2 regions of the Variovorax sp. 38R genome follow, and region 1 is predicted to be linked to the other one. Evidence: predicted binding sites of a transcription regulator. Region 1 holds the regulator's gene; the other holds the start of a gene.
The links. The regulator NrdR, encoded in region 1, represses ribonucleotide reductase genes. The targets are predictions, from matches to a motif close to CACNANATNTNGTG.

Region 1 (14,828 bases):
ACCGTACCGAACAGGCCCACATACGGCGACACCGAGCCGACGGTGGCCAGGAACGACAGGTTCTGCTCGGCCGCATCGAGTTCGCGCTGGAAGCTCGCGCGCATCGCGCGGCGGGCGCCGTCGAGCAGCGTGGGTGCATCGGTCACATGGCGCTCGCGCAGCTTCTGGTACTCGCGCATGCCGGAGGCAAAGATGCGCTCCATGGGGCCGGCGAACTTGGCGTTTTGTGCCGCCGAGGCGAACAGCTCGTTGAGGCTGGTGCCCGACCAGAACTCGCGCTCGAAGTCTTCATTGAGCACACGGATGCGCTTGAGGGAAAAGTACTTGCGGATGATGGCGGCCCAGCTGGCGACCGACACGATCACCAGGAGCAGCACGACCAGTTGCACCACGAAGCTGGCGTGGAGCAGGAGATTGATGATGGAGAGATCTTGGTTCATGGCTTGAAAGGTTGAGTCATGGAGCCGCTGGAGTGCTCGAGGGTTCCCGAAACTTGGGCCGGAATGCGCGCAGGGCGCAAGGTGGCGGCGTCCACCCAGCCGATGCGGATCGTGCCTTCGCACAGCAAGACCGGTGCCGCGGCCCCGGTGCGTTCTTGCTCTGTTTTTGATAGCACGCGCTGACCGATTATCAACGACGCAGTGCCCAATTGTCGGAGCTCGGCTGTAACCAGCAGTTCGTCGTCCAGCCGCGAGGGCCGATGGTATTTGAGCTGCGTTTCGCTCACCACGAACTGGCCGCCGGTGGCTTCCTTGAGCTCGCGCTGCTCGACGCCCAGGGAGCGCAGCCACTCGGTGCGACCGCGCTCCATGAACTTCAGGTAGTTGGCGTAGAACACGATGCCGCCGGCATCGGTGTCCTCCCAGTAGACGCGGATCGGAAACTCGAAACTCATTGCGCGATCATGGCCCGCAGGCGCTCGACCGATTCCTGCAGGTGTGCCATCGAACTGGCGGTGGAGAAGCGCACGAACTTCGCGGTTTCGGCGGTGCCGAAGTCGCGACCCGGCGTCACGGCCAGGTGGGCGCGCTTCATGGTCTCGAAGGCGAAGTCCCAGCTGCCAGAGATGCCGAGTTTGTCGGCCACGCTGGTGCAGTCGGCCCAGGCGTAGAACGCGCCGTCGGGCACCACGGGCACGTTCAGGCCGAGCGCATTCAGTTGCGGAATGAACCAGTCGCGGCGCGCCTTGAACTCGGCGCGGCGGCGTTCGTACTCGGTGATGCTCTCGGCCTCGAAGCAGGCCAGCGCGGCGTACTGCGACACCGTGCTCGCGCAGATGAAGAGGTTCTGCGCGAGGCGCTCGACCACCGGCACCAGCACCTCGGGCACCACGAGCCAGCCAAGGCGCCAGCCGGTCATGTTGAAGTACTTGCTGAAGCTGTTGATGCTGATGACGTTGTCGTCGATGGCCAGTGCCGTCTGCCCGAAGGCGTCGTCGTGCGAGAGGCCCAGGTAGATCTCGTCGATCAGCGTGATGCCGCCGCGCTGCGACACCACCTCGTGGATGCGGCGCAGTTCGTCGGGCGCGATCGAGGTGCCGGTTGGGTTGGACGGCGAGGCGAGCAGCACGCCGCGCGTCTTGTCGGTCCATGCGGCCTCGACCTTGGCGGCGGTGAGCTGAAAGCGCTCTTCGGCCGTGGTTGGGATCAGCACGGCCTTGCCGTCTGCCGCACTCACGAAGTGGCGGTTGCAGGGGTAGCTCGGGTCGGGCAGCAGGATCTCGTCGCCCGATTCGATCAGCGCGAGGCAGGCCAGCTGCAGCGCGGCCGAGGCGCCGGCCGTGACGACGATGCGGCGGGCCGGCACGTCGACGTTGAAGCGCTGCTTGTACCAGCCGCTGATGCGTTCGCGCAGGTGGTCCAGGCCGGTGGCCTGCGTGTACTGGGTGGCGCCGGCGCGCACGGCGCGGGCGGCGGCTTCCTGCACGAGGGGCGGGGCGGTGAAGTCTGGCTCGCCGATGTTCAGGAAGATCATTGGACGGTCGGTGTGGGCCACTTCGCGGGCCAGCACGCCAGCGGCTTTCGCCACCTCCATCACGTAAAACGGTTCGATGCGCTGCGCGCGCGTCGAGATCCTCATGGGCGCGCCTTGCCCGACGCCCGGTCGGCTTCGACTTCGAGCGGACGCAGCTGCGGCGCCAGGCCGTTGAGCACGGCGTTCACGTACTTGTGGCCGTCGGTGCCGCCGAATTCCTTGGCGAGTTCGATGCACTCGTTGAGCACCACGCGCCACGGCACGTCGGGGCAGTTCTGGAACTCGTACACGCCGATCCACATCACGGCGTGCTCGACGGGCGAGATTTCCGTGAACTTGCGGTCGAGCAGCGGCAGGATCAGCGCGTCGAGCTGCTCGGCGCCGTTGATCGAGCCGTGCAGCAGCGCGTCGTAGTGCGCCGCGTCGGCCTTGTGGAAGCCCGCGAGGTCGCGCGTGAAGTGGTCGATGTCGGTCGGGTCGTTGCGGCCCACCAGGTGCTGGTAGAGCGCCTGCAGCGCGAACTCGCGTGCGCGGCTGCGGTTCGACTTGGCCGCGGCCTTGCGAACGCCCGTGCTCGTGAGGCCGGTGCGCGACTGGCGGGATTTGGCGGACTTGGAGGTGTCTTCGGTCATGAAAGGGTGGCCAGCAGTTGTGCCATCTCGACCGCCACCTGGGCTGCGTCGCGGCCCTTGTCGGTCTGGCGGGCGACGGCCTGTTCGAGGTTTTCGGTCGTGAGGATCGCGTTGGCGATGGGCAGGCGGTAGTCGAGCGCAACGCGGCTCACGCTCGCGCCCGATTCGTTGGCCACCAGTTCGAAGTGGTAGGTCTCGCCGCGGATGATGCAGCCCAGCGCCACGAGCGCGTGGTAGCCGCCGCGCTCGGCGAGCGCCTGCAGCGCCACGGGCACTTCGAGCGCGCCGGGCACCTGCACATGATGGATGTCGGACGCAGCCACGCCGAGCGCTTCGAGCTCCGACAGGCAGGCCGTGGCCAGCGCGTCGGTGATGTCGGCGTTGAAGCGCGCCTGCACGATGCCGATGCGCAGGCCTTTGCCGTTGAGCGTGGTCGCGCCCTTGTTTGAACCTTGCATGGTCGTTCAGTCTTTCGTGAGGTAACCGGCGATTTCGAGGCCGAAGCCGGCGGCCATGCTCGGCATGCGACGCGGCGCGCCGAGCAGGTTCATCTTGTGCACACCGCATTCCCGCAGGATCTGCGCGCCGATGCCGTAGTTGCGCAGGTCCATGCGGCCGCGCTCGGGGGCTTGCGCCGGGCGCGCGGTGCCGTCGAATTGCGACAGCAGCTCGGCTGCGCTTTCGCCGCAGTTCAGCAGCACGGCCACGCCCTTGCCTTCGTTCGCGATGTGCGAAAGGCTGGCGTCCAGGCTCCAGGAGTGCATCGGGCGGTTGACTTCGAGCGCGTCGAGCACCGACAGCGGCTCGTGCACGCGCACCGACACCGTGTCTTCGGGTGCCCACTGGCCGCGCACCAGTGCGAGGTGCACGCCGCGGCTGGGCTTGTCGATGAAGGCGTGGGCCGTGAAGGTGCCCCAGTTGGTCTGGATCTCGCGGCAGCCGACTTTTTCGACCAGCGACTCGACGCGGCTGCGGTGCTCGATGAGCGCGGCGATGGTGCCGATCTTGAGGCCGTGCTCGGCCGCGAAGATCTGCAGGTCGGGCAGGCGGGCCATCGTGCCGTCTTCGTTCATCACTTCGCAGATCACCGAGGCGGGCGAGCAGCCGGCCATGGCGGCGAGGTCGCAGCCGGCTTCGGTGTGGCCGGCGCGCATGAGCACGCCGCCGTCCACTGCCTGCAGGGGGAAGATGTGGCCGGGCTGCACCAGGTCGGCGGCCACGGCGTTGCGCGCCACGGCGGCCTGCACGGTGCGGGCGCGGTCGGCGGCCGAGATGCCGGTGGTCACGCCTTCGGCGGCTTCGATGGAGACGGTGAAGGCGGTGGAGTGCTTGGCGCCGTTACGCTGGACCATCGGCGGCAGCTGCAGCCGCTCGCACATCTCGCGCGAGAGCGTGAGGCAGATCAGGCCGCGCGCGTGGCGTGCCATGAAGTTGATGGATTCGGCGGTGATGTGGTCGGCCGCGATGACGATGTCGCCTTCGTTCTCGCGGTCTTCCTCGTCCACGAGGATGACCATGCGGCCGGCGGCCAGCTCGGCCACGATGTCTTCGACCGGGGAGATCGGTGCGGGCGCACGGTCGGCGCGGGAGGCGCCGATCGGCGTGACGGAGGCGTTCATTCGGCGGTGTCCTTGGAATACGTGGAAGTCTGGGGCACCAGGACGCCGGCCTGGAGCATGCGCTCCACGTACCGCGCCACGGTGTCGATTTCGAGGTTGACCTTCGAGCCGGCCGACAGGCCGCCGAGGGAAGTGTTGTCCACGGTGTGCGGGATCAGGTTGATGCTGACCTCGGCGCCGTCGGCAATGTCGGCCACGCTGTTGACCGTGAGGCTCACACCGTTGATGGTGATCGAGCCCTTGTAGGCCAGGAAGCGTGCGAGCGCGGGCGGTGCGACCACGCGCAGCTCCCAGCTTTCGCCGACCGGCGCGAAGAAGCTCACCGTGCCGATGCCGTCCACGTGGCCCGAGACGATGTGGCCGCCGAGGCGGTCGCTCGCTCGCAGGGCCTTCTCGAGGTTGATGCGGCTGCCTTCGTCGGTCAGGCCGGCCGTCTTGTCGAGGGACTCCGCGGAAATGTCGATGGTGAATTGCCCGCGTTCAGGTGCGAGCGTGGTGACCGTCATGCAGGCGCCGTTGAGCGCGATGCTGTCGCCGAGCCCGACGTCGTCGAGGTAGCCGTCGGGCACCTCGATGCTGAGTCGCTTGCCGTAGGAGGAGGAGGTGCCGAGGTCGTGGATGGCGGCGATGCGCCCCACGCCGGTGATGATTCCGGTGAACATTCGCACATTTTCGCAGACATCGAGGGGTCTTCGGCCCGAAGGGCCGGTTTGCGGCTGCGAATGTGCCGCGCCGCAGCCGCGGCGGCTCAGAAGCGGTCGCGGCCGGCGACGCGCGCGACGATGCGCAGGTCGGGCCCGAGCATGTCCACCGACTTGAATTCGAGCGGCAGCGCGCCCGTGAGCGACGTGAGCGGGCCCTCGGCATGCAGGTGGCTGGCGATGTCGAGCCCGCTGCCGATCAGCTTGGGCGCCAGGTACACCAGCAGCTCGTCCACGCAGCCTTCGCGCAGCAGCGAACCGTTGAGCTTGTGGCCCGATTCGACATGCAGCTCGTTGACGCCGCGCGATGCGAGGTCCTTGAGCATCGCGGGCAGGTCGACCTTGCCGTGCAGATTGGGCAGGCAGGTGATGGTGGCGCCGCGGGCTTCGAGCGCAGCCGCCTTTTCTTCGTTGTGCCGGCTGGCAGCGTAGATCCAGACGGCGCGACCAGCTATGAAAATGTGAGCGTCGGGCGAGGTCTGGAGGTGGCTGTCGACCACGATGAGGTGGGGCTGGCGCGGTGTGTCGACCAGGCGCACGTCCAGGCGCGGGTTGTCTTCGAGCAGCGTGCCGACGCCGGTCAGCACCGCGCCGGTGCGGGCCCGCCAGGCATGGCCGTCGGTGCGCGCGGCCTCGTCGGTGATCCACTGGCTCACGCCGTTCTGCAGACCGGTGCGGCCGTCGAGCGAGGCGGCAATCTTCATTCGAACCCAGGGCTGCTGGCGGACCATGCGGCTGAAGAAGCCGATGTTGAGCTCGCGGGATTCGTCAGCGCCTGGTCCGACCTCGACCTCGATGCCCGCCGCACGCAGGCGCGCAAAGCCTTGTCCTGCCACGAGCGGATTCGGATCGGCCAGCGAAGCCACGACGCGGCGCACGCCGGCGGCGATGAGCGCGTCGCAGCAGGGGCCGGTGCGGCCGTGGTGCGAGCAGGGTTCGAGAGTGACGTAGGCGGTGGCGCCTGCAGTCGAATGGCCTTGGGCCTGCGCGTCACGCAGCGCCATTACTTCGGCGTGCGGGCCGCCGGCTTGTTGGGTATGGCCCTGGCCGATCACGCGGCCTTCGGCGTCGCACAGCACGCAACCGACGCGCGGGTTCGGGTCGGTCAGGCGGATCGCGGAGGCGGCGAGCCGCAGGGCGGTCGCGATGTGGGGTGCGTCTTGTTCGGAAGAGGGCATGCCGGGATCGTTCACACCTTCTTAGATATCGCGCAGCAACTGCCGGAACTCGTCCACGTCCTCGAAGCTGCGGTACACCGAGGCAAAGCGCACGTAGGCGACCTTGTCGAGTTTCTTGAGTTCACGCATCACGAGCTCGCCGACCTTGGTCGAATCGATTTCGCGCAGGCCACTGGCCAGCAGCTTCTGCTCGATGCGCAGCAGGGCGTTGTCGATCTGCTCGATGCTCACGGGGCGCTTGCGCAGCGCCAGCATCATCGAGGCGCGGACCTTGGTCGAGTCGAAGTCGGCGCGGCTGCCGTCTTTCTTGACCACGACGGGGAAATTGACGTCGGGGCGCTCATACGTGGTGAAGCGCTTGTCGCAGGCGCTGCACTGGCGGCGCCTGCGGACGAAGTCGGCGTCTTCCGAAACGCGGGTCTCGACAACCTGCGTTTCGAGATGACCGCAAAAAGGGCATTTCATGCGGCCAGTGCTTCTCTTCTTCTGTTACTTACGAAATCAACGGTAGACAGGGAAGCGGCTCGTCAAGGCGTGGACCTTGGCGCGCACCGCGTCGATGTTCGCCGCGTCGCGCGGGTTCTCGAGCACGTCGGCCACCAGGTTCGCCGTGATGCGGGCCTCTTCGTCCTTGAAACCGCGCGTGGTCATGGCGGGGGTGCCGATGCGCACGCCGCTGGTGACCATCGGCTTTTCCGGGTCGTTGGGGATCGCGTTCTTGTTGATCGTCATGTGGGCGGCGCCCAGCACGGCTTCGGCTTCCTTGCCGGTGATGCCCTTGGCGCGCAGGTCGACCAGCATCAGGTGGCTTTCGGTGCGTCCGCTCACGATGCGCAGGCCCCGCTCGGTGAGGGTGTCGGCCACGATCTTGGCGTTCTTGACCACCTGTTGCTGGTAGGCCTTGAACTCGGGCGTCATGGCTTCCTTGAACGCGACGGCCTTGGCGGCGATCACGTGCATCAGCGGGCCGCCTTGCAGGCCGGGGAAGATGGCGCTGTTGATGGCTTTTTCGTGCTGCGACTTCATCAAAATGATGCCGCCGCGCGGGCCGCGCAGGCTCTTGTGCGTGGTCGAGGTCACGATGTCGGCGTGCGGCACCGGGTTGGGGTACACGCCTGCGGCCACGAGGCCGGCGTAGTGGGCGATGTCGACCATGAAGATCGCGCCGACGTCCTTGGCAACCTTGGCGAAACGCTCGAAATCGATGTGCAGCGAGTAGGCCGAGGCGCCCGCAATGATCAGCTTGGGCATGTGCTCATGCGCCTTGCGTTCCATCGCGTCGTAGTCGATGGCTTCGTTGGCGTCCAGGCCGTAGCTCACCACGTTGAACCACTTGCCGCTCATATTGAGAGGCATGCCGTGGGTCAGGTGGCCGCCTTCGGCCAGGCTCATGCCCATGATGGTGTCGCCGGGCTTCAGGAAGGCGAGCATCACGGCTTCGTTGGCCGAGGCGCCGCAATGCGGCTGCACGTTCGCGGCATCGGCGCCGAAGATTTGCTTGACACGGTCGATGGCCAGCTGCTCGGCCACGTCGACGTGCTCGCAGCCGCCGTAGTAGCGCTTGCCCGGGTAGCCTTCGGCGTACTTGTTGGTGAGCTGCGAGCCTTGGGCCTGCATGACGGCCGGCGAGGCGTAGTTCTCGCTGGCGATCAGCTCGATGTGGTGTTCCTGGCGCGCGTTTTCGGCTTGAATCGCGGCCCAGATTTCGGGATCGGTCTGTTCGACCAGGATGTTGCGGTGGTACATGGCAGTCCTTTGAAGACGAGGTCCTTGTTCAACCAAACAAGGGCTGCCCAGGCGAACGGCTGAACGCCTGTTGTGGTCAGGCGGCACGCTTCCCAGTGGTATTCCACGTCAGCGCGTGGCACCTTTTTCGGGGTGCTGCGCCTATCGCCAGTCGCGTACAGGCCGAGTGTAGCGCAGGCCCGGAGGCATCCGGGCCTGTAGGGGCGACAAGGCCTCAGGAAACCGCGGAGAGCAGGGCGACCTTGGCCGGCGCGCTGCCGGTGGCGGGCTCTTCGCCTGCGGGCTTGGCCGGTGCCACGACCGGAATCGGCTGTGCGCGCGCCGTGGTCGGCGGCGGCACGGCCATCGTCGACGGCGCACGGCCGGCGGCGACCTGGCGCAGGCGCTCGTGCTCGGCCAGCACCTTGGCGGCATAGCCGCCGTCGTCGTCGAGGTTGGCAGCGCCCACGTAGTAGCGCAGGCCGCCTTCGAGCGAGCCGGCGCGGGCGATGCATTCCTGCAGCACCTTCACGCCGACGCGCATGTTGGTCACCGGGTCGAAGGCGGTGAGCGTGCCGCCCGCGCTTTCGTACTTGTCGCCGTGCACGCGGGTCATGACCTGCATCAGGCCCTGCGCGCCGACGTGGCTTTGCGCGAACGGGTTGAAGCTGGATTCGATGGCCATGATGGCCAGGATCAGCGTCGGGTCGAGCTTGGTGCGCTTGCCGATCTGGTAGGCCTCGGAGACCAGCACGCTCAGCGGCTCGGCCGCGACGCGGTACTTCTTGCTGAGCCAGTAAGCCACCGCCGCCTGCTGCTTGGGCAGCTCGTCGGGGCTCGCAGCCGTGGTGCGCACGATGGCGGTCGGCTCCAGGTCGGTGGCTTCGGGCGCGGGTTTGCGCGACTGCAGCCAGCCCATCAGTTGTTCCTCGCCGGTCTTGCGCAGGTCGGGACGCGCCACGAGGGCGAGGGCCGCGAACACGATGGCCAGACCGACCAGTGCAAACCCGTTGTGGGTGATTTCAAAAAAGCCGTCTGCCACATCGGACACGAAGGTCCGTAGCCCGCGGGCTGTGGCATCAAACGCCTTGCTCATCGCTTTTTTCCTTTCTGTGCGGCACCTGGCATGCAGCGCCGGAAAGGGCGATGGATGAAGGCAACGGCGCTTGGATTGGTATGTCTACGAATCAGGCTCCGCGCATGGAGGGGTGGGGGTGGGAGCGCGGCGGCCTGATCACGCCGGTGGAATTCGGCAGCGGATTCAGGGAGGCCCTCCTGCGTCGAGCAGCGAGGGCAGGCGGATTCTAGCGTGGCTAAATACACGGTCAAGCATAAGGATTTGGTTCCATATGTTAATAAGTGCTTGAAGAATCCCCTCGTCCTAGGGGTGCGCCAGGGGTGAGTGCCTACGGGAAATCCCTTGGGAAAAGACATTTGCAAAGGAAGGGAGGGACGCCTAATCTGAACGGGCCTGAGGTTTCAGGCGTTTTTCCGAAGTCAGGCAGTCCGAGGTGCAAGTCAAGGACTCGAACGATGGAGGACTCCACGGCGGCAATCTCTTGCTGCCAGCACGGCGGGAACAATTACTTCCGGTCGCGCGAATCGATGGCATGGGTTTTGAGCCCGCCATCAAGCCCGGTGACAAGACACTTCGTCGACTCACCGGGCTTTCTCGTTTTGGGACCTCACCTGCGCAGCGCTGCGCACTTTCTGCCTCACTGTCTTGCCGAGCGCCGCAGGCGCATCGCAATGCCTCGCCAAATGGGAACGCATTCACGTTTCAGCAGACTTTGTTGGCATCTGTTTGCGGCACACTTCTGCGAATGGATGCTGCTTCGATCAAACAGAACAAATGGGTGCGGCGTGGGGTTGTCGCGTTGCTGGTGTTGTTGGCCTTGTGGGTCATTGCCTGGCTGGCGGTGCCGCCGATTGCCAAGAGCCAGCTCCAGAAGATTGCGAGCGAGAAACTGGGCCGCCAAGTCACCGTCGGCAAGATCGACTTCAAGCCCTGGACGCTCGAACTCGCACTGAATGACCTGCGCATTGCCACCGCCGACGGCAAGCAGCCGCAGGTGGCCATCAAGCGCATCTACGCCGACGCCGAATTGCAGTCGCTGTTCCGCCTGGCGCCGGTGATCGATGCGGTGACGGTCGAGGCGCCCGCGGTGCTGCTCACGCACCAGGCCGATGGCAAGTACGATATCGACGACATCCTGGCCAAGCTGGCCTCGGGCCCGCCGCCCGACCCCAACGCCGAGCCCGCGCGCTTTGCGATCTACAACATCTCGATCAAGGACGGTGCGGTCGATTTCGACGACCAGACCGTCAAGCGCAGGCACGAACTGCGCGGCTTCACGCTGAATGTGCCGTTCCTGAGCAACCTCGCCTCCCAGCGCGAGATCAAGACCGAGCCCAAGCTGGCCTTTGCGCTCAACGGCAGCCAGTTCGACTCGGCCGCCTTCACGACGCCGTTCGCGCAAAGCCGCAAGACCGACGCCCACGTGCAGTTCAAGGGGCTCGATCTCGTGCCGTACCTGGGCTACATCCCCGGTGGCCTGCCGGTGAAGCTGCAGGCGGGCAACCTCGATGCCGACCTGAAGATCGATTTCCAGCAGACCGGCACCATCGGCCTGAAGATCACCGGCACGGTCGAGGCCCACGGCGCCAAGCTGGGCGATGCCCGCGGCCGCGACTTGCTGGCCTTCGACTCGCTCAAGCTGGCATTGGCCGACGTGCGGCCGTTGGAGTCGGTGTTCCATTTGAGCGAAGTCGCGCTGGCCAAGCCGCAACTGGTAGTGGCGCGCGACGCGGCGGGCCAGCTCAACCTGATGGCCACGAACCCCGCGACCGGCGCGGCCGAAAAGGTGGCGCCGCTGCCCGCGCCCGCAGCCAGTGCGCCGGGCGGAAAGCCGGCCGAGAAGCCCAAGCTCAAGGTGCAGGTCGACAAGATCGCGCTCGACGGCGGACGCATCGGCTGGCGCGACGAGACCGTCAAGCCCGGCGCGTCCATCGACCTCACCGACCTCGGGATCAACCTCACGGCCATCACCTGGCCCATGGAAAAGCCCGCGCAGTTCGACGGCAGCACTGCCGTCGCCGGCGCCACGCTGAAGTTCAAGGGCACGGCGACCGACAAGGTCGCCGACGTGCAGACCGAGGTCGAGGCGCTGCCGCTCTCGCTGGCCGCGCCGTACCTGGCGCAGAGCCTGGAGCCCACGCTCGACGGCAAGCTCAGTGGTCAGATCGACGTGTCCTGGGCCCAGCCCGACCTGAAGTTCAAGGCGCGCCGCCTGGCCGCCGACGGCTTGGCACTGACCCAGGCCAAGACCGCGCTGGCCAGCGTCGGCCGCTTCGAGCTGGTCGATGCCGAGGTCGACATGACCAGGCACACCTTGAACATCGCGTCGTTCACCGCGACCAACCCCAAGGTGAGCATCGAGCGCGACAACGAGAAGCGCTGGATGTTCGAGCGCTGGCTCAAGACCCCGGCCGGCGGCGCCAAGGTGGCGGCGCCCAAGCCGGCCGACGCTGGCGCGGCACGGGCCAATGCCAACACCAAGCCTTGGGCGCTGACCCTGGGCACGCTGGCGGTGGACAACGGCAGCCTGTCCTATGCGGACAAGGCCGGCTCGGCGCCGGTGGCGATCGAAGTCACGGCCTTCAAGCTCCACGCCCAGAAGATCGCACCCGACACCAACACCGTCTCGCCGCTGCAGGTGTCGGGCCGTATCGGCGCGGGCCGCCGGGCGGACCCGGGGCGCTTCGACTACAAGGGCACGGTCGTGCTCAAGCCGCTCGCGGCCGAGGGCCGGCTCGAGGTGGCGTCGTTCCCGGCGCATGCCTTCAAGGCCTACTACGCCGACGCGCTCAATGTCGACATCCGCCGCGCCTTCGCGAGCTACCGCGGCACAGTGCGCTATGCGACCACGCCGGCCGGCATGAGCGTCAAGCTGGCGGGCGATACCGCGCTGGACGACTTCCGCGCCAACAGCGTCTCGCTGACCCAATCGCCGGGCTTCGACCGCGGCAACAGCCAATTGCTGAGCTGGAAGACGCTGAGCCTGCGCGGCCTGCAAGTCAGCCTGGCGCCGAACGCGGCCCCGACCGTGGACGTGCGCGAGACCACGCTGACCGACTTCTTCGCTCGCGTGATCGTTGATCCCACTGGTCGTCTCAATCTGCTGAGCCTGACCAAGAAGGGTGAAGAGGCTTCGAAGGCCGCCGCAGCCACCGAAGCCAGCACCAGGAAGGGCCCGGGCGGCACGACCACCACGACCCGCGCGCCGGCCTCGGCGCCGCAGCGGGCCTCGGGCGGCGCGCCGGTGTCGGCCGAAGCCATGGTCGGCGGCGCCCCTGAGGCCGCACCGGCCGCATCCGCCCCGGTGGTGGCTGCCGCACCCGCGGCCGACAGCGGTCCGGCGCCAGTCATCAACTTCGGTCCGATGAGCCTGGTCAACGGCAAGATCGATTTCACCGACCTGTTCGTCAAGCCCAACTACTCGGCCGACCTGAGCGAGCTGACCGGCAAGCTCAGTTCGTTCTCGTCGAATCCGCCGAACGGGCAGGGCGGCCGCCCGGCGCTCGCCGACCTCGAATTGCGCGGCAAGGCGCAGCAGACCGCGGCGCTGGAAATCACTGGCAAGCTCAATCCGCTGGCCAAGCCGCTCGAGCTCGACATCACCGCCAAGATGCGCGACCTCGACCTCGCGCCGCTGTCGCCGTACTCGGTGCGCTACGCGGGCCACGGCATCGAACGCGGCAAGATGAGCATGGACGTCAATTACAAGATCGCCCCCGACGGCCAGCTCACTGCCACCAACAAGCTGGTGCTCAATCAGCTGAAGTTCGGCGACGAAGTGGCCGGCGCGCCCAACAGCCTGCCCGTGCGCCTGGCCGTGACCCTGCTGGCCGACCGCAACGGCGTGATCGACGTCGACCTGCCGCTCAGCGGCTCGCTCAACGACCCGCAGTTCAGCATCGGCCCGCTGATCTTCAAGGCCGTGGTCAACCTGATCGTCAAGGCCGTGACCGCGCCGTTCAGCCTGCTGACCGGCGGCCTGGGCGGTGGTGGCAGCGGCGATTCAAGCGCCATCACCTTCGAGCCCGGCAGCTCGGCGCTCAGCACCGGCGCGAAGGAAAGCCTGGACAAGGTCGTGAAGGCCCTGACCGACCGGCCGACCCTGCAGATGACCGTGGTGGGTACCTCCAGCCTCGAGAAGGAGCGCGATGCCTACCAACGCCAGCGCCTGCGCCAGCTGACCCAGGCCGAGAAGCGCCGCGCCGCTGTGCGCGGCGGCCAGACCGGCACCGAGGTGCCGCCGGTGACCGATGCCGAATACCCGGCGCTGCTCACGGCCGTCTACAAGCGCTCTGACGTCACCAAACCGCGCAACATGGTCGGCCTCGCCAAAGACCTGCCCGTGAAGGAAATGGAAAACCTGCTGATGACCAGCGTGCCGGTCGACGAGGAATCGATGCGCCAGCTCGCGGTCGAGCGCGGCGCCGTGGTGCGCGACTACCTGCTGGCGCAGAAGCTGCCGAGCGAGCGCCTGTTCCTGGGGGCCGTGCGCACCACGGCCAGCGGCGCCGACTGGAAGCCCGGCGCCGAGCTGAGCCTGACCATGAAATAGCCGGCAGGGCTTGGCTTTTCGCCTCGCCTTGCCATATATCCAGCGGGCCCTTTCCAGCCCGCCGAACGGTGCGCGCCGAGCTTCCGATACGGAATTCGGCGGGCTGTTCGCCAACTGGGTGAAAATGTCGATGTGCGCCGGCCTCTGCCGGCGCCTTCGCTTTCTCTACCAAGACAACGATTTCGCGCAGTGACCTCTACTTCTTCCAAGCCACACGACCTCCAGGCCCTCGATACGCTCACCGGTGGCGCCTTCACCGCGCCAACCTCGGGCGAGCGTTCCGCGCGCATCCGCGACTGGCTCGCGGGCAATCCCACGCCCGAGCTGATGCAAGAGGTCTTCAAGGAGTTGAGCGGCCGCGACAAGGGCGCGGCGCGCCTGCTGCGCGAAAAGCTCGACGAAATCAAACGCGCCAAGGGCCAGGAGGCCATCGCCGCCGAATGGGCGCAGAAGGCCGAGACGCTGCTGGCGCAGTCCAAGCTCAACATCGCCGACGCATTGGCCTGGCAGCGTGACGCCGCCAAGGCCGGCGCGCCGCTGTCGCGCGAACCGCTGGCCGGGCTGAAGGCCCAGCTGGCCGAGCGCGTCAAGGGCATCGAAGACCTGCAGCACCGTGCGCAGGTCCACCGCGAAGCCGCCGTCTTGCTGGCACAACGCTTTGAAGTGCTGTCCACCAAGGGCTGGAAAGACGCCCAGGCCGCCGAAGAATCGCTGCGTGCCGACGTCACCCACTGGCAGCAGCAGGCCGCCGACATCGTGGCCGATGCCAACTGGAACAGCCTCGACGCCAAGTTCGCACCCCAGCTCGACGCCTCCAAGTCGCAGCTGCTCGTGGTGTCCGACTCGTTCCACGGCGCACTGGCGCAGGCGATTGCCGCCGCGGCCGATGCCGCCGCGCCGCTGCCGCCCGTGCCCGTCTGGGCCGACGAACTGCGCGCCGCACGCGGCGAAGTGGTGGCCCCCAAGGCCGCCGCACCTGCGCGCCCCGCTGCCCCCAAGGTCGACCCGGCCGTGCGCGCCGCGGCGCAAGACGCCGTTCAGGCCGCCCTCGCCAAGCTCGAACAGGAAACCGCCGAAGGCCACGGCAAGGCCAGTGCCGGCGCCGCCGCCGCGCTGCGCGCTGTGCTCAAGGAGCACGGCAAGCTGGTCGACGCGCCGCTCGAAGCCCGCGTGCACGCTGCCTTGGTTGCCGCCGGCGAACTCGAAGGCTGGCAGCGCTGGAGCGCCGACAAGGTCCGCGAAGACCTCGTCGCCAAGGCCGAAGGCCTGCTCAAGCGGCCCGAAGGCCAGGCCCTCGGCGGCCGCAAGATGCAGGAAACCCTGCGCGCCCTGCGCGACCAGTGGAAGCAGGCAGACCAGGGCGGCGTGC
Region 2 (14,828 bases), 2.1 Mb from region 1:
CCGCATCGGCCGGCGGCACGCCCACATGGTCGGCTGCCGCGATGGCGGCCAGCGCGTTCATCTGGTTGTGCAGGCCCGAGAGCTCCCACTCGATCCGGCCGACCACCTCGCCGCGGTGCAGCACATCGAAGGCGTCGTGCGTGCCGCGTGCCTGCCATTCCGTGGCCGGGCCGCCATCGCCGAAACGGGCGAGTTCGCTCCAGCAGCCCTGGGCCAGCACGCGCTGCAGGCTCTCTTCGGTGGCGTTCACCACCAGGCGTCCTGTGCCGGGCACGGTGCGCACGAGGTGATGAAACTGGCGCTCGATAGCGGCCAGATCGTCAAAGATGTCGGCGTGATCGAACTCCAGGTTGTTCAGCACGGCGGTGCGCGGCCGGTAGTGAACGAACTTGCTGCGCTTGTCGAAGAAGGCCGTGTCGTACTCGTCGGCCTCGATCACGAAGGCCGGGCCGTCGCCCAATCGGGCCGACACGCCGAAGTCGAGCGGCACGCCACCGACGAGGAAGCCGGGCGCCTTGCCGCCCTGTTCGAGCACCCAGGCCAGCATCGAGGTGGTGGTCGTCTTGCCGTGCGTGCCGGCCACGGCCAGCACATGCCGGCCCTGCAGCACGTGCTCGGCCAGCCACTGGGGGCCGCTGGTGTAGGGCTTGCCGGCGTCCAGGATGGCTTCCATCAGCGGGAACTTGGGGTTGCCGTCGGGCAGGCGGGCCCGCGACACCACGTTGCCGACCACGAACATGTCGGGGGCGAGGGCCAGCTGGTCGGCGCCGAAGCCTTCGATCAGGTCGATGCCGAGCGCGCGCAGCTGGTCGCTCATCGGGGGGTACACGCCGGCGTCGCAGCCCGTGACCCGGTGGCCTGCTTCGCGTGCGAGAGCGGCCACGCCGCCCATGAACGTGCCGCAGATACCCAGAATATGAATGTGCATCGGCCAATTCTAGGGAGGCGGTGCGAGTGCCTCGGCCGCTTCGCCCCGGGCGCCGTACTGATGTTCATGTGAGGGATGCCCGCAGCGGGCAAAATGCCCCGATGGACACGTCCAAGCGCGAAATCGCAGCCGTTGCCGCCCGACTCGTGGTCGAGGAGGGGCTCGAGTACGGCCCAGCCAAGCGCCGGGCGCTGCGCGAACTCGGCCTCCCGACGCGCACCGCGCTGCCCAACAACGACGAGGTCGAGGCCGAGGTGCGCGACTACATCACGCTCTTCTGCGCCGACACCCAGCCCCAGGAACTGCACGCGCTGCGCCTGCTTGCGCTCGAGTGGATGGAGCGCATGGCCGTGTTCCGGCCGCACGTGGGCGGCGCCGTCTGGCACGGCACGGCCACACGTTTGTCAGACATTTATATTCAATTGTTCTGCGATGATTCCAAGTCGGCCGAAATCGCCCTGATCGATCACCACGTGGACTACGAGCCGCGCATGGTGACCGGCTTCCATGGCGAGCAGGTCGAAGCCCTCAGCGTCCACGCGCCGAGCCGGGCGCTGGGCGAGGAAATCGGGGTGCACTTGCTGGTGTACGACCTCGACGACCTGCGCGGCGCCCTCAAGCCCGACGCCCAGGGGCGCGCGCCGCGCGGCGACCTGAACGCGCTGCGCCGACGCATTGAACAAGAAAAGGACCAGTGAATGACTTCAACGCCCACACGACGCGGCATGCTGTATGCCGGCGTGGCGGCAGTCGCTGCCGCGGCCGGCGTGGCCGGCGCCTGGTGGCGGGAGCGCAATGACAACGGCGTGGCGGCCACGGGCGGCGAAAAGCTCGATGCGGCCATGTTCTGGGACCAGCGCTTCGAGCGCCCCGAAGGCGGCGAGCTGGCCCTGACGAGCTTGCGCGGCAAACCCGTGCTGCTCAACTTCTGGGCCACGTGGTGCCCGCCCTGCGTCGAAGAAATGCCGATGATCGACGCCTTTTTCCGCGAACATGGCGCCAACGGCTGGCAAGTGGTCGGGTTGGCCATCGATCAACCCAGTGCCGTGCGCAAGTTCCTGCAGCGCACGCCGGTCACCTATCCGACCGCATTGGCCGGGTTGCAGGGCATGGAACTGGTGAAAAATCTGGGCAACACGGGGGGCGGTCTGCCGTTCACCCTGGTGCTTCATGGCGATGGTTCCGTGCTGGCTCGTAAAATGGGCAAGCTTGAAACCACCGACCTGGACGCTTGGCGACGCCAACTTGTTCACGGTTAGAATTTAAATACACAACCTGGCGTTAGACGCCAAACGCCGAAAATCGACGGTTTTCGGTCAAGTTCTTTCCTAAAGACCGGCAAAGCTGGCACTGGAGTCCCATGGATCTGCGCAAACTCAAGACACTGATCGATCTGGTGTCCGAATCGAATATTTCCGAACTGGAAATCACCGAAACCGAAGGCAAGGTCCGCATCGTCAAGGGTGGCGGTGCCGCCCCCGTGCAGTACGTGCAGACCCTGGCCGCCGCGCCCGCCGTGGCAGCGCCCGTGGCTGGTGCTGCCGCCCCGGCCGCCGCTGCTCCCGCCGTCGAAGCCGCACCGAGCGGCCATGCCGTGAAGTCGCCGATGGTCGGCACTTTCTATCGTTCGTCCAGCCCAGGTGCTGCGGCCTTTGTCGAAATCGGCAGCAAGGTGAACGAGGGCGACACGGTCTGCATCATCGAGGCGATGAAGATCCTCAACGAAATCGAGGCCGACAAGTCCGGCACGATCACGCAGATCCTCGGCGAAAACGGCCAGGCGGTCGAATACGGCCAGCCGCTGTTCATCATCGAGTAAGCATGTTCAAGAAGATTCTGGTCGCCAATCGCGGCGAGATTGCCCTTCGGATTCAGCGTGCCTGCAGCGAGATGGGCATCAAGGCCGTGATGGTCTATTCCGAGGCTGATCGCGACGCCAAGTACGTCAAGCTGGCACAGGAAGCCGTCTGCATCGGCCCCGCGCCGTCAGGCCTGAGCTACCTCAACATGCCGGCCATCATCTCGGCCGCCGAGGTGACGGACGCCGAAGCCATTCACCCTGGCTACGGTTTCCTCAGCGAGAACGCCAATTTCGCCGAACGCGTGGAGCAAAGCGGCTTCCAGTTCATCGGCCCGACGCCCGACAACATCCGCACGATGGGTGACAAGGTCTCGGCCAAGCAGGCCATGATCAAGGCCGGCGTGCCTTGCGTGCCCGGCTCGGAAGGCGAACTGTCCGACGACGCCGCCACCAACAAGCGCATCGCCCGTGCGATCGGCTACCCGGTCATCATCAAGGCGGCAGGCGGCGGCGGTGGTCGCGGCATGCGCGTGGTGCACACCGAAGCGGCGCTGGTCAACGCGATCCAGATGACCAAGGCGGAAGCCGGCGCGGCCTTCAACAACCCGGCCGTGTACATGGAGAAGTTTCTCCAGAACCCGCGCCACATTGAAATCCAGATCCTCGCGGACAAGCACAAGAACGCCGTCTACCTGGGCGAGCGCGACTGCTCCATGCAGCGCCGCCACCAGAAGGTGATCGAGGAATCGCCGGCTCCCGGCATTCCGCGCAAGCTGATCGAGAAGATCGGCGAACGCTGTGCGGCGGCCTGCAAGAAGATCGGCTACCGCGGCGCCGGCACTTTCGAGTTCCTGTACGAGAACGGCGAGTTCTACTTCATCGAGATGAACACGCGCGTGCAGGTGGAGCACCCGGTCACGGAGTTCACCACCGGCATCGACATCGTGAAGACGCAGATCATGGTCGCCGCCGGCGAGAAGCTGCCGTTCACGCAGCGCCAGATCGAGATGCGCGGCCACGCCATCGAAGTGCGCATCAACGCCGAAGACCCGTGGAAATTCACGCCGTCGCCGGGCCGCATCACGATGTGGCATCCGCCGGGTGGCCCGGGCGTTCGCGTCGACTCGCACGTGTACACCAACTACTTCGTGCCCCCGAACTACGACTCGATGATCGGCAAGATCATCGTGTACGGCGACACCCGCGAGCAGGCCATGGCGCGCATGCGCACGGCCCTGAACGAGACCGTGATCGAAGGCATCCAGACCAACATGCCGCTGCACCGCGAGCTGATGGTCGACGCCAAGTTCATGAGCGGCGGTACGAACATCCATTACCTCGAAGAGTGGCTCGCAGCGCACAAGCGCTGAGTCCACGCGCGAAAACGCCCTGTATGTTTGAACTCCGCCTGATGGCGCCGGAAGACCGGGTCGAATGGCTCGGCGATGCGCTCGACGCACTCGATGCGCTGAGCGTGTCGGTCGAAGACGCCGATGCGCAGACCGATGCCGAGCAGGCCCTGTTCGGCGAGCCCGGCATGCCGCCGCCGAAGGAGGGCTGGCAGCGTTCGCGCGTGATCGCGCTGTTCCCCGATGAAGCGGCTGCCAACGAGGCGGCTTCGGTGCTCGCGCTGCAGGACCTCTTCGGCGGCTGCGCGGTGCTCGGCGTGGCGCCGGTGCCGGACCAGGACTGGGTGCGGCTCACGCAATCGCAGTTTGCGCCGGTCGAGATCACGCCCGAGTTCTGGATCGTGCCCACCTGGCACGAGCCGCCCGCACAAGCCAAGCAGGTGATCCGGCTCGACCCGGGCCTGGCCTTCGGCACGGGCACGCACCCGACCACGCGCATGTGCCTGCGCTGGATCGCGACGCAAGGCGAGGGCGCCTTTGTCGACCAGCGCGTGCTCGACTACGGCTGCGGCTCCGGCATCCTGGCCATCGGCGCGGCGAAGTTCGGCGCGCGCACCATCGATGCCGTCGACATCGACGAGGCCGCGGTTTCCTCGACCCGGCTCAACGCCGAAGCCAACGGCGTGCAACTGAACGCCGGCCTGCCCGACGCAGCCCAGGGCGAATACCAGACGGTGCTCGCCAACATCCTCGCGACGCCGCTCAAGGTGCTGGCACCGCTGCTGCGCAGCCATGTGGCGGCCGGCGGTTCGCTGGTGCTGGCCGGCATCCTCGAGCGCCAGGCCGACGAGCTGAAGGCGGCCTATGCGCCGTACGCCGCGCTCGAAGTCAGTGACACCGAGGACGGCTGGATCCTCATGACCGCGCGCTGCTGACGCGCGCGGCCGGGCGCTCGCGCGGCGGGTGCCCCGGGCACCTGCCTGCACGGCGAGGGCCCAACCCTACAATCGCCCGGTCATGAGCCTCGTCACGCGTTGCCCCGCCTGCACCACCACCTTCAAGGTGGTGCGCGACCAGCTTCGCATCTCGGACGGCTGGGTGCGCTGCGGCCGCTGCAGCCATGTGTTCGATGCGACGCTCGACCTGCAGGATGCGCCCGATGGCGCCGTGTCCGCGCCTGCCGCGCCGGCGCCTTCGCCGATGGCTTCGATGGCGGCATTGGTGGCGTCGTTCGACGACGCGCGCATCGACCTCACGGCGGTGCCGCCGGCTGTCGGGGAGGCGGACTTTCTCGACGACGAGTCTGAGCCGCAGGCGCCGTCGGCTGCTTCGCAAGAGGAGGCTGGACTGTCGACCGCCGCCGCCACCGTCGCGCCGGCCGCACCCCCGCTGCCTTTCTCGCTGACGCTGCCCGCGCACGGACTCTCTGCGGACGAGCCCTGGTCCGATCTCGACACCACCGAACCCGCCTGGCGTCCGCCCGCTAGTTCGCTGCCGCCATTTCCGAACATCGATCTGAACCTCGGCGCACCGCCGCCCGCATCGCCGTCGCCTGCGCCGCCGTTGCCCAACCTGCCGCGCACCACCGCGCTGCGAGGGTTGGTCGCGGCGACCGGTGAGAACGACGATGGCGCGGCCGCGGAGCGTGAGCAGGAAGAAAAAGACCACGACCAGCTCCTGATCCAGAAGGCGCTGCGCCGCGCACGCGCCAAGTCGGCCAAGATCGCGAACGCCAAGGCCCGCGATGCGCAGCACCACGAAGAGGCTGTCGCACCGCTGCCAGGCCCCGGCATCCGCGCCGAGGGCGAACCGGACTTCTCGCTCTCTGCGACCTTCGAGGCGCCCGAGGACCATCCCTTCGCGGAAGAAGAAGAGGCGGCTGACAAGCCGCTTGGCTTCTGGCAGCGCAAGGGCGTGCGTCGTCTGCTGGTGGTGCTGGCCGTGCTCGCTGCCTTGGTCCTCATCGTGCAGGTCGTTCGCCATGAGCGCGACGGCATCGTGGCGCGTCAGCCGAACCTGCGGCCGGCGCTGATGGCGCTGTGTCAGTACACCGGCTGCGAGCTCGCGCCGCTGCGCCAGATCGGCGACATCGTGATCGAAGGCGCGGCCTTCGCGCGCGAGAAGAGCGGTGGCAACGACTACCGGCTGAGCTTCACCTTGCGCAATGCGGCGACCGTGCCGCTGGCCATGCCGGCCATCGAGCTGTCGCTGCTCGACTCGCAAGAACAGGCCGTCGTGCGGCGCGTGATCACGCCCACGGACTACGGCGCGCCGGGCGTGCTGGCGGCGCGTGCCGACCGCGCGGCCTCGCTGCCGCTGACCTTGTCGGCCAGCGAAGCGGCAGCGCTGCCACCGATCGCGGGTTACCGCGTCGAAGCTTTCTATCCCTGAGCGGAGCGCCGACACGCGCGCCGTTCGTTCCCTTTCTCATCCAACCTACGGTCCACCCATGGCAGCAGTGATTTGCGGTTCTCTTGCGTTCGACACCATCATGACTTTCGAAGGCCGGTTCGCCGACCAGATCCTGCCGGACCAGCTGCACATCCTGAATGTGTCGTTCCTGGTGCCGGGCCTGCGTCGTGACTTCGGCGGCTGCGCCGGCAACATTGCCTACAGCCTCAACGCACTCGGCGGCACGGCGCTGCCGATGGCCACGCTGGGCAGCGACGGCGCCGACTACGCCGAACGCATGCGCACGCTGGGCATCAGCACGGAGTTCGTGCGTCAGCTCGACGACACGTTCACTGCGCAGGCGATGATCATGAACGACACGGACAACAACCAGATCACGGCGTTCCATCCCGGCGCGATGCAGCAGGCGCACGTCACGAAGGTGGTGGCGCGCGAGGACATCAAGCTCGGCATCATCGCGCCCGACGGCCGCGAGGCGATGCTGCAGCACGCCGAGCAGTTCGCCGCCGCTGGCATTCCCTTCGTGTTCGATCCGGGCCAGGGCCTGCCGATGTTCGACGGCGACGCGCTGCGTCACTTCATCAAACTCGCGAGCTGGGTCGTGGTCAACGACTACGAAGGCAAGATGCTGTCGCAGCGCACCGGCTGGAGCCTGGCCGAGATCTCGCAGCGCGTGCGCGGCCTCGTGGTCACGCTGGCCGCCGAAGGCTGCGAGGTGTGGACCCACGGCGAGCGCGAGCACGTGCCCGGCGTGACGCCTGTGGCGGTGATCGAGCCCACGGGTTGCGGCGACGCATGGCGCGGCGGCCTGTTGTACGGTCTGGAAAAGGAATGGCCGCTGGCCCGCTGTGCAGCCCTCGGCAATCGCATTGGTGCGCTCAAGATCGCGCAGCGCGGACCGCAGAACTACCAGATCGATCGCGCGACGCTCGACCTGTAAATCGCTGGCTTGCCTGCATCGCTTCGGCGATGCGGCAACAGCGGGCGCCCATGAAAAAAGCCCGGCACCTTGCGGTGCCGGGCTTTGCGCCTTTCAGGGCCGCTGAGAATTCACTCAGGGCTTGCTGGCCGTCGGAAACGGCCAAGCTGCCTGGGGATTCAGCGTCGTTTGCGCCGCAGGGGCAGGCGCTACGGCAGCCTTCGCAGGCGCGGCGGCCTTCTTGGCAGCAGGCTTCTTGGCAGCAGCGGCAGGCTTGGCAGCGGGCTTTTTCGCGGCTTTCTTGGCTGCTGCCTTCTTGGCAGGAGCCTTCTTGGCGGCAGCCTTCTTCGCAGGGGCCTTCTTGGCAGCAGCCTTCTTGGCAGGCGCCTTCTTCGCAGGCGCCTTCTTGGCGGCGGCCTTCTTTGCCGGAGCCTTCTTGGCAGCGGCCTTCTTCGCCGGTGCAGCCTTCTTCGCTACGACCTTCTTGGCTGCAACCTTCTTGGCCGCGACCTTCTTTGCCGGAGCCTTCTTCGCTACGACCTTCTTGGCGACAGCCTTCTTAGCCGGAGCCTTCTTGGCCGCGACCTTCTTTGCCGGAGCCTTCTTCGCGGCGACAGCCTTCTTTGCCGGAGCCTTCTTTGCAGCGACCTTCTTGGTCGGCGCTTTCTTTGCAGTTGCCATTTCTATTTCTCCTTGATCAAGTTGAAAAAATCAACCTATTGAAGCACTCCACGCGCGTTGGGAGCGTGAAGTGATTCATGGCGTTGGAATCTAAGCCCCAGCACCATGAACACCTGAGCCCTCATCCATGCCGCGCTCTGTGGCGCAGTCGGTGGCAAGGGCAATTCTTGAATTCATGAATTGTTGTGTATCGAAAAATTCAATCCCAGGAGAGCGCACCACCCGACTGGTACTCGATCACGCGGGTTTCGAAAAAGTTGCGCTCTTTCTTCAGGTCAATCATTTCGCTCATCCAGGGGAACGGGTTTTCCTCGTTCGGGAAGAGCGTTTCGAGGCCGATCTGCTGCGCGCGCCGATTGGCGATGTAGCGCAGGTAGCCCTTGAACATGGAGGCGTTCATGCCGAGCACGCCGCGCGGCATGGTGTCTTCGGCGTATTTGTATTCGAGCTCGACGGCCTTCATGAAGAGGTCCTTGATCTCGGCTTTGAACTCTGCGGTCCACAGGCCGGGATTCTCGAGCTTGAGCTGGTTGATCAGGTCGATGCCGAAATTGCAGTGCATCGACTCGTCGCGCAGGATGTACTGGTACTGCTCGGCGGCGCCGGTCATCTTGTTCTGGCGGCCCAGCGCAAGAATCTGCGTGAAGCCGACGTAGAAGAAGAGGCCTTCCATCAGGCAGGCGAACACGATGAGCGACTTGAGCAGCGTCTGGTCGGTCTCGTGCGTGCCGGTCTTGAAGTGCGGGTCGCTGATGGCGTCGATGAACGGGATCAGGAACTGGTCCTTCTCGCGGATCGATGCCACTTCGTTGTAGGCGTTGAAGATCTCGCTCTCGTCCAGGCCGAGCGACTCGACGATGTACTGGTACGCGTGCGTGTGGATCGCTTCCTCGAAGGCCTGGCGCAGCAGGAACTGGCGGCACTCGGGGGCCGTGATGTGGCGGTAGGTGCCCAGCACGATGTTGTTGGCGGCCAGCGAATCGGCGGTCACGAAGAAGCCGAGGTTGCGCTTGATGATGCGGCGCTCGTCGTCGGTCAGGCCGTTCGGGTCTTTCCACAACGCGATGTCGCGCGTCATGTTCACTTCCTGCGGCATCCAGTGGTTGGCGCAGGTGGCGAGGTACTTTTCCCAGGCCCACTTGTACTTGAACGGCACCAGCTGATTGACGTCGGTCTGGCCGTTGATGATGCGCTTGTCGGAAGCCTTGACGCGCTGCGCTGCAGGCGCGGCCACCGATGCGGTGGCAGTGGCGGGTTGTGCAAGCGACGAAGTCGGAGCGGCGACCGCGCGACCTGCGGAAGAACCGCTGGTCGATGCGTGGTGCTGCTGCAATCCTTGTTGCATATCCTTTGGTAAGGAGGGCTTGACTTCTTCGTCCCAGGTCAACATAGAAAAATCCAATGCGCAATTATCGGAGCAACGATGTGAGTTGCAAAGTGCTCGTTCACATCGTGCGCCATTTATGGGGTTGTTATGTTGCTCGCATGCATCGCGCGACGTCAGTCAATGCCTTGATTGATTGAACGTCGCGCGCTTTTCAGTTCTGCGAGCACCTCGCTGATCGATCGAAGCGTCTTCTTCTTTGACGCTTCACTTGCACATCACTGGCAGGCTTCGCAGGTCGGATCGTCGACACCGCAGAACGCGATGTCGGTGGCGGGCATTGCGCTCATCTGTGCCTTCGCTGCAGCAGCGGCGGCTTCGAGTGCGCTCATGCCCGAGGGTGCGTCGTTGCCCGACGACACCGCGTTGAGACGGCCCGATTGCACCGTCGACTTTTCAGCGTGCGTCGCGCTCTGCGTGCGCAGGTAGTACGTGGTCTTCAGGCCGCGCAGCCATGCGAGCTTGTAGGTGTCGTCGAGCTTCTTGCCCGAGGCGCCGGCCATGTAGATGTTCAGCGACTGCGCCTGGTCGATCCACTTCTGGCGACGCGAGGCGGCTTCGACGAGCCACGTGGTTTCCACTTCGAACGCGGTGGCGTACAGCGCCTTCACGTCTTGCGGCACGCGGTCGATGGGACGCAGCGAACCGTCGAAGTGCTTCAGGTCCATGACCATCACGTCGTCCCACAGGCCCAGGCGCTTCAGGTCGCGCACCAGGTAGTGGTTGATCACGGTGAACTCGCCCGACAGGTTCGACTTGACCGACAGGTTGCCGAAGCAGGGTTCGATTGAAGCGTCGACGCCGATGATGTTCGAGATGGTCGCGGTCGGAGCGATGGCCACGCAGTTCGAATTGCGCATGCCCTGGCTCTTGATCTTCTGGCGCAGTGCGTCCCAGTCGAGCGTGGACGAGCGGTCCACTTCGACGTAGCCGCCGCGGGCCTTCTCGAGCAGGTCGAGCGTGTCGATCGGCAGGATGCCCTTGTCCCACAGCGAGCCCTTGTAGCTCGAGTACTTGCCGCGTTCGCGCGCCAGGTCGGCCGATGCCGAGTACGCGTGGTAGCAGATGGCTTCCATCGACTCGTCGGCGAACTGCACGGCTTCTTGCGAGGCGTAGGGAATGCGCAGTTCGTACAGCGCGTCCTGGAAGCCCATCAGGCCCAGGCCGACCGGACGGTGGCGCAGGTTGGAGTCGCGCGCCTTCTTCACGGCGTAGTAGTTGATGTCGATCACGTTGTCGAGCATGCGCATCGCCGTGGAGATCGTCTTCTGGAGCTTGACCTGGTCGACCTTGCCGTCCTTCAGATGCTGCAGCAGGTTCACCGAACCCAGGTTGCAGACGGCGGTTTCGGTGTCGCTGGTGTTCAGCGTGATCTCGGTGCACAGGTTCGACGAGTGAACCACGCCGGCGTGCTGCTGCGGCGAGCGCACGTTGCAGGCGTCCTTGAACGTGATCCAGGGATGGCCGGTCTCGAACAGCATCGTGAGCATCTTGCGCCACAGGTCCGACGCCTGGAGCGTGCGGGCGGGCTTGATCTCGCCGCGGGCGGCCTTTTCTTCGTAGGCGACGTAGGCCTTTTCGAAGTCGGCGCCGAACAGGTCGTGCAGGTCAGGCACGTTGGAGGGCGAGAACAGCGTCCAGGTGCCCTTTTCCATCACGCGGCGCATGAAGAGGTCGGGGATCCAGTTGGCGGTGTTCATGTCGTGCGTGCGGCGGCGGTCGTCGCCGGTGTTCTTGCGCAGCTCCAGGAACTCCTCGATGTCGAGGTGCCAGGTTTCCAGGTAGGTGCAGACGGCGCCCTTGCGCTTGCCGCCCTGGTTCACGGCCACGGCCGTGTCGTTCACCACCTTCAGGAACGGCACGACGCCTTGCGATTCGCCGTTGGTGCCCTTGATGTGGCTGCCCAGTGCGCGCACGCGGGTCCAGTCGTTGCCCAGGCCGCCGGCGAACTTCGACAGCAGCGCGTTTTCCTTGATCGACTCGTAGATGCCGTCCAGATCGTCGGGCACGGTGGTCAGGTAGCAGCTGGACAGCTGCGAGCGCAGCGTGCCGGCGTTGAACAGCGTGGGCGTGCTCGACATGAAGTCGAAGGACGACAGCACTTCGTAGAACTCGATGGCGCGCGCTTCGCGGTCGATTTCGTTCAGCGACAGGCCCATGGCCACGCGCATGAAGAACGCCTGCGGCAGCTCGATGCGCGACTTGCGCACGTGCAGGAAGTAGCGGTCGTACAGCGTCTGCAGGCCGAGGTAGTCGAACTGGTTGTCGCGCTCGGCCTTCAGGGCGGCGCCCAGGCGGGGCAGGTCGTACTGCAGCAGCTTCTCGTCGAGCAGTTCGTTGTCCACGCCCTTCTTGATGAACTGCGGGAAGTAGTCGGCGTAGGCGGTGGCACGGTCGGCCGGCATCACTTCGCGGCCGATGATCTCCTTGAAGATCGTGTGCAGCAGCAGGCGCGCGGTGGCGAAGGTGTAGTCGGGGTCTTTTTCGATCAGCGTGCGGGCCGCCAGGATCGAGGCCTTGTAGACCTCGTCGAGCGGCACGCCGTCGTACAGGTTGCGCATCGTCTCGGCCTGGATCGGCGCGGCGGTGATGCTGTCGCCCAGGTTTTCGCAGGCCGATTCGATCAGGCCCTTGAGCTCGTTCAGGTCGAGCGCCACGCGCTCGCCGTTGTCGAGCACATGCAGCACCGGCGCGGCGGGCAGGTCTTGCTCGACTTGCTTGGAGCGCTCCTGCGTGCGGCGTTCGCGGTACAGCACGTAGGCACGTGCGATTTCATGGTGGCCGCCGCGCATCAGGCCGAGCTCGACCTGGTCTTGCACGTCTTCGATGTGGAAGGTGCCGCCGCCCGGACGCGAACGCACCATGGCGCGGATCACGCCTTGCGTGAGCACGTCGACCGTCTCGCGCACGCTGGCCGAGGCCGCGCCCTGGGTGCCGTGCACGGCCAGGAAGGCCTTCATCATCGCGATGGCGATCTTGTTCGGTTCGAAGGGAACCACGGCGCCGTTGCGGCGAATGATCTGGTAGTGGGCGAGGTTCTGACCGGTGGGCGAGCCCGCAGTGTCTTGTTGCTGCTGCGGCGTCGCGGGGACGGCGCGGGGGGTCGACGGGGTGTTCAGTGCAGTTTGCATTCGCTTCCTCTCGGTTGTGCAATTCTTGTTGGTTGGCAAGGCCTCGCGGGCCTTGCGTCGGCGTTGTTGCCGAACGGGAAGACACTATATCTAGGGTGTCGGTGCCCCACAAGCCACTACAGGTAGTGTTTTCTTGTAAATGCAACTCGGCAGGAATTGCGCAGGACTCAGCGCATCACCAGCGATGCCGCATGAATACTGGACCATGGTGGCGCAACCCACGCTGGGCGCGGCTTGCAAGACGATTTGGGCCTGCAGGCCGCATGGTTGCTGTGCTGCGCGCTTGCACTCATCGAATTGCTGCGCTGCGAGAGCGCCGCATCACGAGGCGCCACGCGATTGAAAAAATTAGCGCGCCACCACCTGCTCGGGAAACATTTGTGGACTCCAGCCGAGCTGTTCGCGCAGCACGCGCCAGTCGAAACCGGCGCCGGGGTCTTGCTTGCGACCGGGCGCGATGTGCTCGTGGCCGGCGATGTGGGCGATGGCGTAGTGCTGCGCGAGCGCCGCGCAGAGGCTGGCCAGCGTTTCGTACTGCCCCTCTTCGAAGCGCTCGCCCTCGAGGCCTTCGAGCTCGATGCCGACCGAGTCGTCGTTGCAGTTGCTGCGTCCACGCCACGACGACACGCCGGCGTGCCAGGCGCGGTCGTCGCAGCTCACGAACTGCCACAGCTCGCCGTTGCGCCGCACATAGAAATGCGACGACACCTCGAGCCCGCGGATCGACTGGAAGTACGGGTGCGCGTCCCAGTCGAGCTGGTTGGTGAAGAGCTGCTGCACCGCGTTGCCGCCGTACGCGCCGGGCGGCAGGCTGATCGAGTGCAGCACGATCAGGTCGGTCTGCGCGCCGATGGGGCGCGGGCCGAAGTTGGGCGAGGGCAGGGCCTTGGCGAAGCGGTACCAGCCGGCGCGCCAGAGTCCGTCGTCGCCGGCCGGTGGGGTGACGAGGTCGTCAGTCGTCGGCATGCGCGGTGGCACCGTCGTCGCCGTTGGGCGTGGAGATGCCCAGGCGCGCGATGCGGTAGCGAATCTGTCGCAGGCTCATGCCGAGCCGCGCGGCGGCGGCCGTGCGGTTGAAGCCGCTTTCGTGCAGCGCGCGCACGAGGATCTCGCGCTCCTGCTGGTCGAGCCAGGCTTGCAGATCGGAAGGCAGCGGTGGCGGTGCGGGTTTGGGTTCGACGGCCGGTGCCGGTGCGGGCGCAGCAACCGCGGCGGTCGCCGCCTCGGTCGGCACGGCGGCAGTTTCGCTGCGGGGCGCCGCCGGCATCGTGCCCATCAGGTCGATCTGCAGCTCGTCGCCGTCGTTCAGCGCCACGGCGCGGTGCAGCAGGTTCTCGAGCTCGCGCACGTTGCCGTCGAGCGGGTGCTGGGCCAGGCGCTGCAGCAGCGCGTCGGACAGGCGCGGCGCCGGCAGGCCGCCGTCTTGCGCGATGCGCGCGAGCAGCGCGGTGCACAGCGCGGGCAGGTCTTCGCGGCGCTCGCGCAGCGCGGGCACCGCGATCTCGATCACGTTGAGCCGGTAGAACAGGTCTTGCCGGAAGCGGCCGGCCAGCACTTCGGCGTGCAAATCTTTGTGGGTGGCGCTCACGATGCGCACGTCGACCGCGTCTTCCTGCGTCGAGCCGATGGCGCGCACGCTGCGTTCCTGAATGGCGCGCAGCAGCTTCGACTGCATGGCCAGCGGCAGGTCGCCGATCTCGTCGAGGAACAGCGTGCCGTCGCGCGCCGCCTGGAAGTAGCCGTCGCGGTCTTGCGACGAGCCGGTGTACGAGCCCTTCTTGGCGCCGAAGAATTCGGCCTCGAGCAGGTTCTCGGGAATCGCGCCGCAGTTCACCGCGACGAAGGGGCCGTCGCTGCGCTGGCTGCAGCCGTGCACGGCGCGCGCGACCAGCTCCTTGCCAGTGCCCGACTCGCCGCGCACCAGCACCGGCGCCATGCCGCGCGCCACCTTGGCGATGCGCGACTTCACGAGGCGCATCGGGTCGGAGTCGCCGACCAGCCGGTCGAGCGCGGTGGCGCCGCTGCGCGTCACGGACAGCGCATCGGGGCGTTCGCCGCCGTGGCTTGCGGCTTGCGGCGCAGGCTTCTGCGGCACGACCACCGCGGCGCGGTTGGCCTGCACGGCCGACGCCACCACGGCGCGGAACTGCTTCAGGTCGACCGGCTTCGTGAGGTAGTCGAAGGCGCCGGCCTTCAGCGCCTCGACCGCGTTCTCGGCCGAGC

Region 2: IG196_RS03180 (ribonucleoside-diphosphate reductase subunit alpha) is a predicted target of NrdR. The motif match lies at 12,688-12,701, and genes of this name have one in related genera.

The regions. Positions count from the first base shown of each region.
Region 1 covers NZ_CP062121.1:2,814,715-2,829,542, forward strand. Annotated here, with positions in the region: gene tolQ (protein TolQ) at 1-440, opposite strand, end outside; gene ybgC (tol-pal system-associated acyl-CoA thioesterase) at 437-895, opposite strand; gene IG196_RS12780 (pyridoxal phosphate-dependent aminotransferase) at 892-2,079, opposite strand; gene nusB (transcription antitermination factor NusB) at 2,076-2,606, opposite strand; gene ribH (6,7-dimethyl-8-ribityllumazine synthase) at 2,603-3,064, opposite strand; gene ribBA (bifunctional 3,4-dihydroxy-2-butanone-4-phosphate synthase/GTP cyclohydrolase II) at 3,071-4,225, opposite strand; gene IG196_RS12800 (riboflavin synthase) at 4,222-4,887, opposite strand; gene ribD (bifunctional diaminohydroxyphosphoribosylaminopyrimidine deaminase/5-amino-6-(5-phosphoribosylamino)uracil reductase RibD) at 4,974-6,104, opposite strand; gene nrdR (transcriptional regulator NrdR) at 6,126-6,569, opposite strand; gene glyA (serine hydroxymethyltransferase) at 6,606-7,850, opposite strand; ZMP/ZTP riboswitch at 7,889-8,015, opposite strand; gene IG196_RS12820 (lytic transglycosylase domain-containing protein) at 8,065-8,925, opposite strand; gene IG196_RS12825 (DUF748 domain-containing protein) at 9,653-13,459, shown strand; gene IG196_RS12830 (hypothetical protein) at 13,470-13,652, shown strand; gene IG196_RS12835 (DUF349 domain-containing protein) at 13,649-14,828, shown strand, end outside.
Region 2 covers NZ_CP062121.1:705,186-720,013, forward strand. Annotated here, with positions in the region: gene mpl (UDP-N-acetylmuramate:L-alanyl-gamma-D-glutamyl-meso-diaminopimelate ligase) at 1-928, opposite strand, end outside; gene IG196_RS03135 (hypothetical protein) at 1,030-1,626, shown strand; gene IG196_RS03140 (TlpA family protein disulfide reductase) at 1,627-2,187, shown strand; gene accB (acetyl-CoA carboxylase biotin carboxyl carrier protein) at 2,289-2,747, shown strand; gene accC (acetyl-CoA carboxylase biotin carboxylase subunit) at 2,750-4,099, shown strand; gene prmA (50S ribosomal protein L11 methyltransferase) at 4,123-5,013, shown strand; gene IG196_RS03160 (zinc-ribbon and DUF3426 domain-containing protein) at 5,096-6,469, shown strand; gene IG196_RS03165 (carbohydrate kinase family protein) at 6,528-7,430, shown strand; gene IG196_RS03170 (histone H1-like DNA-binding protein) at 7,545-8,090, opposite strand; gene IG196_RS03175 (ribonucleotide-diphosphate reductase subunit beta) at 8,290-9,480, opposite strand; gene IG196_RS03180 (ribonucleoside-diphosphate reductase subunit alpha) at 9,693-12,605, opposite strand; gene ampD (1,6-anhydro-N-acetylmuramyl-L-alanine amidase AmpD) at 12,954-13,571, opposite strand; gene IG196_RS03190 (sigma-54-dependent transcriptional regulator) at 13,558-14,828, opposite strand, start outside.